DNA from 2 places in the Alkaliphilus metalliredigens QYMF genome. Region 2 is predicted to be linked to the other one. Evidence: a T-box and tRNA genes for the amino acid it is inferred to sense, from the RefSeq annotation. Region 2 holds a T-box; the other holds one or more tRNA genes.

Region 1 (4,199 bases), 100 kb from region 2:
GTAGACTAGAGATAACAAATTCATTATTATGTCCTATATTTAAAGCGCCGTAAGCGCCTAAAAAATCAATATACTCTCTTCCTTGATCATCCCATAACTTTGTATCTTTAGCCTTCACAAACACGCGGTCAAAACTTAATATCTTTAATAATTTTAATAGTTGAGGATTAATGAATTGCTCATATTTTACTTGTGTTTCCAAGTTTGAAAGTTCCATTGCTTTTTCAATTGTTATGTATTTCTTTTTTTCACTGAGAATTTGATCTTTTATGACACCCACCCCTTCTAAAAAGCTTTAGTATAATGGTTGCCATATTATGGAGTTCCTATTCTCATTTCATTGCGTCCTATCTTTTATATAACAAAAAATAAAAAAGCAAGAGATTAAAAATCTCTTGCTTTTTCCTGGTGCCCAGAGGCGGAATCGAACCACCGACACGGGGATTTTCAGTCCCCTGCTCTACCGACTGAGCTATCTGGGCTTATTTAGTTGGTGGGCTCAAGTGGACTCGAACCACCGACCTCACGCTTATCAGGCGTGCGCTCTAACCAGCTGAGCTATGAGCCCTAAAATGGTGACCCATCCGCGACTCGAACGCGGGACACCCTGATTAAAAGTCAGGTGCTCTACCGACTGAGCTAATGGGTCAAAATGGAGCGGAAGACGAGATTTGAACTCGCGACCCTCGCCTTGGCAAGGCGATGCTCTACCACTGAGCCACTTCCGCATATCTGTTATTCATTTAGTTTTAAAATGGTGCGGGTGGAGGGACTTGAACCCCCACGGTCGCCCGCTAGATCCTAAGTCTAGTGCGTCTGCCAATTCCGCCACACCCGCATTTTAATATTACGCTGACCGATATTTTGTCAGCTAAGTGATAATATAAAAATATATCACATAAATGTTAGCTGATGTTTAGCTAACTAAGTGACTAATGCCAAATTATTGATTTGGGTTATCTACTTATATTTAAGTGGTGGAGGGAGAAGGATTCGAACCTTCGAAGTCGCTGACAACAGATTTACAGTCTGCCCCCTTTGGCCGCTCGGGAACCCCTCCTGATTATGAAAATGGAGCTGGTGATGGGATTCGAACCCGCGACCTGCTGATTACAAATCAGCTGCTCTACCAATTGAGCTACACCAGCTTATTATTTTAAATGGCGACCTGGAAGGGACTCGAACCCTCGACCTCCAGCGTGACAGGCTGGCATTCTAACCAACTGAACTACCAGGCCGCGTTATTTTCGCAGTCTCGCATCACAAATTTGTTCACTCCCTTTTGGTCGTGCAAATTTGGTGCGAATGTTGCGTTTAACCTACTACCGATTTACTACAAACGTAAATCGAGTATAGGTTATAAATGGTGGGCGCAACAGGGCTCGAACCTGTGACCCCCTGCTTGTAAGGCAGGTGCTCTCCCAGCTGAGCTATGCGCCCTGGGAATAAAAATGGTGACCCCTAGGGGAATCGAACCCCTGTTACCGCCGTGAAAGGGCGGTGTCTTGACCGCTTGACCAAGGGGCCTTGTAATGGTTGCGGGGGCAGGATTCGAACCTACGACCTTCGGGTTATGAGCCCGACGAGCTACCAGTTGCTCCACCCCGCGTTGTAAATAAAGAAATGGTGCCGAAGACCGGAATCGAACCGGTACGATCTTGAAGGACCGCAGGATTTTAAGTCCTGTGCGTCTGCCAGTTCCGCCACTTCGGCATATATGGCTCCTGGGAGAGGACTCGAACCTCCAACCTGTCGGTTAACAGCCGAATGCTCCACCATTGAGCTACCCAGGAACAATAAAATATCGCGACGACCTACTCTCCCAGGCAGCTGCCCGCCAAGTACCATCAGCGCTGAAGGGCTTAACTTCTGTGTTCGGGATGGGAACAGGTGTGACCCCTTCGCTATAGTCACGAAATTACGCTACTGCTATCGCAGCGCTTCATATCGCACTCAATTTTAAAGTATCACTTTAAAATTTCAAGTGCTCAAATTAAATGAGAGATATGCACTCTCAAAACTACACAATGTTATGGATATTTCTTTTGGTCAAGTCCTCGACCTATTAGTATTGGTCAGCTGAGTACATTACTGCACTTACACCTCCAACCTATCAACCAGGTAGTCTTCCTGGGGTCTTACTCTCTTTCGAGATGGGAAATCTTATCTTGAGGGGGGCTTCGTGCTTAGATGCCTTCAGCACTTATCCCTTCCATACGTAGCTACCCAGCGATGCTCTTGGCAGAACAACTGGTACACCAGAGGTATGTCCATCCCGGTCCTCTCGTACTAAGGACAGCTCCTCTCAAATTTCCTGCGCCCGCGACGGATAGGGACCGAACTGTCTCACGACGTTCTGAACCCAGCTCGCGTACCACTTTAATGGGCGAACAGCCCAACCCTTGGGACCTACTACAGCCCCAGGATGTGATGAGCCGACATCGAGGTGCCAAACCTCCCCGTCGATGTGGACTCTTGGGGGAGATAAGCCTGTTATCCCCGGGGTAGCTTTTATCCGTTGAGCGATGGCCCTTCCACTCGGAACCACCGGATCACTAAGCCCGACTTTCGTCCTTGCTCGACCTGTATGTCTCGCAATCAAGCTCCCTTTTGCCTTTGCACTCTACGCACGATTTCCGACCGTGCTGAGGGAACCTTTGGGCGCCTCCGTTACTTTTTGGGAGGCGACCGCCCCAGTCAAACTGCCCACCTGACAGTGTCCCAAGACCGGTTTCACGGTCTATGGTTAGAATTTCAGTACTACAAGAGTGGTATCCCAAGGTCGACTCCACCAAGACTGGCGTCCTAGTTTCAAAGTCTCCCACCTATCCTGTACATATAGTACCAAAATCCAATGTCAGGCTACAGTAAAGCTCCACGGGGTCTTTCCGTCCTGTCGCGGGTAACCAGCATCTTCACTGGTATTACAATTTCACCGGGTCTATTGTTGAGACAGTGCCCAAATCGTTACGCCTTTCGTGCGGGTCGGAACTTACCCGACAAGGAATTTCGCTACCTTAGGACCGTTATAGTTACGGCCGCCGTTTACTGGGGCTTAAGTTCAGTGCTTCGCTTGCGCTAACACGTCCCCTTAACCTTCCAGCACCGGGCAGGCGTCAGCCCCTATACTTCGTCTTTCGACTTAGCAGAGACCTATGTTTTTGGTAAACAGTCGCTTGGGCCTATTCTCTGCGGCCGGATAAGGCTTATGGAGTAAATCCTTCACCAAATCCGGCACCCCTTCTCCCGAAGTTACGGGGTCATTTTGCCGAGTTCCTTAACAATAGTTCTCCCGATCGTCTTAGGATTCTCTCCTCACCCACCTGTGTCGGTTTGCGGTACGGGCACTTTATAGTCTCGATAGAGGCTTTTCTCGACAGTGTGGAATCAACCAGTTCGCTACTTATATTTCGCTCCCCATCACATCTCAGAATATGTTAGAACGGATTTGCCTATCCTAACTCCCTACTTGCTTAGACGCACACAACCAACGGTGCGCATGGTTTATCCTACTGTGTCCCCCCATTTCTCAAACGACTAAAAGTGGTACAGGAATCTCAACCTGTTGTCCATCGCCTACGCCTTTCGGCCTCGGCTTAGGTCCCGACTAACCCTGAGCGGACGAACCTTCCTCAGGAAACCTTGGGTTTTCGACGGGCAAGATTCTCACTTGCCTCTCGTTACTCATGCCAACATTCTCTCTTCTGTAAAGTCCACTGCTCCTTACGGTACAGCTTCTACCCTTACAGAACGCTCGCCTACCATCCTTTCGGATCCATAGCTTCGGTGATACGTTTGAGCCCCGGACATTTTCGGCGCAGAATCACTCGACCAGTGAGCTATTACGCACTCTTTAAATGAGTGGCTGCTTCTAAGCCAACATCCTGGTTGTCTGTGCAACTCCACATCCTTTTCCACTTAACGTATACTTTGGGACCTTAGCTGATGGTCTGGGCTCTTTCCCTCTTGACTACGGATCTTATCACTCGCAGTCTGACTCCCAAGTATAAGACGACGGCATTCGGAGTTTGATAGGTTTCGGTAACCGGTGAAGGCCCCTTGACCATTCAGTGCTCTACCTCCGTGTCTCTAATCTTGAGGCTAGCCCTAAAGCTATTTCGGCGAGAACCAGCTATCTCCGAGCTCGATTGGAATTTCACCGCTACCCACAGATCATCCGGTGACTTTTCAACGTCAAT
Region 2 (4,199 bases):
GTAAATTAGTAGGATGTTATGTTTATGTAAAGCCTTATGAGAAATTTTTACTCCAACTACCTGAGATTTCAAGAAAGTTTTATAAAGAAGAAACGATACAAAATTTACTGCAAAACTCTGATTTTAAGCAATTAGAGACTAAACAACTAGGCTTTGTTGATACGGAGGAAAAGTATGAACCCTTTGTCAATGGGAATAAAATTTATGAATTTGTGTATTACGGAAAAAAGGATCAGTAAAGGTGGCGTCAACCCCATCTTTACTGATTTTTTAGTGAAAAAGAGAGAATAAGGTCATTGACCTTGTGAAAACCCCCTAATATAAAATGAAGTTAACAAAACAATCATAAGTTTATTGGAGGGAAATCACATGAATCCAGGAATAAGTGCAATGAGTTTAAATAAAAAAGATACAATTGGAAAGCGAAATTTAGTCTTATTTATAGCAGGAAAGTTTGCATCTTTATTTGGGACACAGATCTACAGCTTTGCCATTGGATTATATGTTCTCAATATGACGGGTTCAGGGCTCTCTTTTGCCAGTACCTTGATTTTTGGTATGCTCCCTAGGGTACTGTTTGGTCCTATTGCTGGAGTCATTGCGGATCGTTTTGATCGTAAAAAGATTGTGGTAGGCATGGACTTAATATGTGGGCTACTAATGCTCCTGTTTTATGGATTGAGTACAGTGAACGGGATTAGATTGGGTTATGTATTTTTGTTTTCATTCCTACTGACAACCTGTAATGTGTTCTTTGATGTATCATTAGAAGCAAGTAAGCCTAATCTAGTTGATGCAAAGCACCTAATGCGGATTAACTCTTTGGGACAGAGTATTACTTCCATCGCTGCCATTAGTGGGCCTTTTCTAGGTGGACTTATTTTTGCATTGGTAGACATCAAGTTGTTTTTATTAATTAATGGAATTTCATTTGTTTTATCAGGGGTTTCAGAGTACTTTATACAGTTTGACTATAACCAGTCTCACCACAGCCAACTACCAAAAGAAAGAAAATTGTTGTGGAAAGAAATGTTAGAAGGCTGGACCTTTTTTAGAAGTAACAAGATGCTGTTCAACGTGCTTTCTTTTTCAATATTAATCAATTTTATTTTACAAATTTCAATTACGGTTCCATTACCCTATATATTAAATCATGTTCTCCAAATGTCTCCAGAACAGTTTGGCATCATTAATGGACTATGGCCTGCAGGAATGCTTTTGGGGGCCATATTACTTTCTTTTTTACCTGAAAAAGAGAGCTTATATAAGCGATTGATTTTGTTGATGACCTTATTTGTTTTGTTGATTATAGCAGTGGCAATTCCTGTCACACCTTACTTTAGCGGGTATTCAAATCAGACTTACTTTATTTACTATATCATCATTATGGGATTCATAGGCTTTATTGTTGCCTTAATTGATATTCCTTTTATGGTACTTATTCAAAGACAAATTCCTAATGAAATTAGGGGGAGGGTATTGAGCTTAGTCAGTACCATGGCCATTGCCATTGCTCCCCTAGGGTTGTTAATTTCGGGTCTCATTGTAGACCATGTACCAACTTATTTTCTCCCAGGAGTCGGTGGCATTATCCTGATGATTCGACTAATCTTCTTTGCCAATAATGAAGAAATTAAAAAAATATAAACTCAACTTCATTTCTTATTCCTATGTGTAGAATAAATATAAAGGCTGCGGGTAAAATAGAGTTAAATAATTTTGACATCTTTTGCTTAAAAGATTATAATATCAATAAATGGAACTAGAAATTAAAAGACGATGAAGAGAAGAGTAGATATAGGGGACGTTTTAGCGAGTCGGTGATGGTGAGAGTCCGATATGAAGCCTTTATTGAAGAACATCTCGGAGTTGCTAATCGAAATCATTAAGACTGTGAATGATGAGAGTAGACTTAGCCGGAGCCAAACCGTTATTCATTGGGCAGCATAACTAAGATTGTGCTGATGAGTGGTCATGTAGATGACAATAAGGGTGGTACCGCGAAATGAGAGTCTTTCGTCCCTAGGTTTTGGGATGGAGGGCTTTTTGTAGTTTAATAAAGTACACAAGAGGAGGAGAATGATGAAGACAGTATCAGTTAAAGAAATTTATCGTCAAACCGAGCAATATGCAGGTCAATCAATTCGTGTTGAAGGCTGGATTCGAACATTACGTGCATCAAAGGCTTTTGGTTTTATTGAATTGAATGATGGAACATTTTTTAAAAACATTCAGATCGTCTTTGATGAAGATCTACATAACTTTAGTGACGTAAGTAAATTTACTATTAGTTCAGCCATCATAATAGAGGGTACATTAGAAATCACACCTGGTGCAAAGCAGCCCTTTGAAATTAAGGCAACAAATGTAGAATTAGAAGCGCACTCCCACAAGGATTATCCACTTCAGAAGAAACGACATACATTTGAGTACTTAAGACAAATTGCTCATTTAAGACCAAGGAGTAATGCCTTTTCGGCTGTATTTAGAGTAAGATCCATTGCAGCCTTTGCCATTCATCAATTCTTTCAAGAGAAGGGCTTTGTTTACACCCATACCCCTATTGTGACAGGCAGTGATGCTGAAGGGGCAGGAGAAATGTTTAGAGTTTCAACCCTAGACTTTAAAAATATCCCTTTAGATGAAGAACAACAAGTTGACTTCAAGAAAGATTTCTTTGGGAAGGAAACAAGCCTGACAGTCAGTGGACAACTAGCTGCTGAGGCCTATGCATTAGCCTTCAAGAAGGTTTATACATTTGGACCAACATTTAGAGCAGAAAATTCCAATACTGCTAGACATGCATCAGAGTTTTGGATGATCGAGCCTGAGATTGCCTTTGCAGACCTTCAGGACAACATGGAATTAGCTGAGGATATGTTAAAGTATATGATTCGGTACGTCATGGAACAGGCACCTGAAGAGCTTGAATTTTTCAATCAGTTTGTTGATAAAGGATTGATCGATAGATTAAACCATGTGGCGAATTCTGAATTTGGAAAGGTAACCTATACAGAGGCTGTCAAAATGTTGCAAGAATCAGGAGAGGAATTTGAGTATCCTGTGGAATGGGGACATGACCTTCAAACAGAACATGAACGATACTTAACAGAAAAAGTATTTAAAAAGCCAGTGTTTGTCATGGACTATCCAAAGGATATTAAGGCTTTTTATATGAGAATGAATGATGATAATAAAACTGTTGCGGCTATGGACTTGTTAGTGCCGGGGATAGGAGAAATTATCGGTGGAAGTCAAAGAGAAGAAAGATTAGATGTATTAACAGATCGAATGAAACAAATGGGATTAGATGAAGAAGAGTATTGGTGGTATTTAGAACTAAGAAAATATGGTGGTGTCAAACATGCTGGATATGGACTTGGTTTTGAAAGAGCGATTATGTATTTAACAGGAATGGCTAATATTCGTGACGTTATTTCCTATCCAAGAACACCAAAATCTGCAGAATTTTAGGATAGCCCCCGCTTTGGGGGCTGTTTTTATGTTTTGATTTTTTGGGGTATAATAAGAGGGTAGGGGGTGGCCATGATGGATCATAGAATCATTCATGTAGATATGGATGCATTTTTCGCTGCAGTGGAGCAGCAGGACCAGCCAGAATTGAAAGGGAAAGCGGTCATTGTGGGCGGTAGTAGTAATCGCGGAATTGTATGCACATGTTCCTATGAAGCAAGGAAGTTTGGCATTCATTCTGCCATGCCTATTTTCATGGCAAAACAGAGATGTCCACATGGTATCTATTTGCCTGTTCGTCACGAGCGATATAGGGAAGTATCTAGGCAGGTTTTCGATATCCTTTATGAAGTGACAGATCTAGTAGAGCCCCTATCCATCGACGAAGCCTTTCTAGATATATCGGATTGTGAAGAAAAAACCTATGACATTGCAAAGTACATTAAAGAACAAGTGAACCAGAAAACAGGATTAACAATTTCTGTGGGGATTTCATATAATAAATTTTTAGCTAAATTGGCATCGGACTGGAATAAACCAGATGGGATTAAGATCATTACAAAGGAGATGGTTCCTGATATATTGAAACCACTTCCGGTCCATAAAGTGTTTGGAATAGGGCGAAAATCTGGCAGTAAGCTAAATCAGATCGGGATTGAGACCATTGAAGATTTACTCTCTCTGTCAGAACAAAATCTAATTGATCTTTTGGGCAAGTCCGGAGT

Evidence for each region. The T-box of region 2 lies ahead of asnS (asparagine--tRNA ligase). A T-box ahead of a tRNA ligase gene usually reads a tRNA of that ligase, here a tRNA-Asn.
Region 1: it has a tRNA-Asn gene. The T-box ahead of asnS (asparagine--tRNA ligase) is inferred to sense a tRNA for this amino acid. The anticodon was not compared.

Annotation. Positions count from the first base shown of each region.
Region 1 covers NC_009633.1:4,428,832-4,433,030, forward strand. Annotated here, with positions in the region: gene AMET_RS21195 (aspartate aminotransferase family protein) at 1-280, opposite strand, end outside; tRNA gene AMET_RS21200 (tRNA-Phe) at 407-482, opposite strand; tRNA gene AMET_RS21205 (tRNA-Ile) at 492-568, opposite strand; tRNA gene AMET_RS21210 (tRNA-Lys) at 574-649, opposite strand; tRNA gene AMET_RS21215 (tRNA-Gly) at 654-728, opposite strand; tRNA gene AMET_RS21220 (tRNA-Leu) at 756-838, opposite strand; tRNA gene AMET_RS21225 (tRNA-Tyr) at 976-1,060, opposite strand; tRNA gene AMET_RS21230 (tRNA-Thr) at 1,073-1,148, opposite strand; tRNA gene AMET_RS21235 (tRNA-Asp) at 1,162-1,238, opposite strand; tRNA gene AMET_RS21240 (tRNA-Val) at 1,365-1,440, opposite strand; tRNA gene AMET_RS21245 (tRNA-Glu) at 1,453-1,527, opposite strand; tRNA gene AMET_RS21250 (tRNA-Met) at 1,534-1,609, opposite strand; tRNA gene AMET_RS21255 (tRNA-Leu) at 1,625-1,713, opposite strand; tRNA gene AMET_RS21260 (tRNA-Asn) at 1,719-1,793, opposite strand; rRNA gene rrf (5S ribosomal RNA) at 1,802-1,918, opposite strand; rRNA gene AMET_RS21270 (23S ribosomal RNA) at 2,046-4,199, opposite strand, start outside.
Region 2 covers NC_009633.1:4,325,161-4,329,359, reverse strand. Annotated here, with positions in the region: gene AMET_RS20710 (MerR family transcriptional regulator) at 1-239, shown strand, start outside; gene AMET_RS20705 (MFS transporter) at 370-1,647, shown strand; T-box leader at 1,771-2,027, shown strand; gene asnS (asparagine--tRNA ligase) at 2,083-3,474, shown strand; gene AMET_RS20695 (DNA polymerase IV) at 3,547-4,199, shown strand, end outside.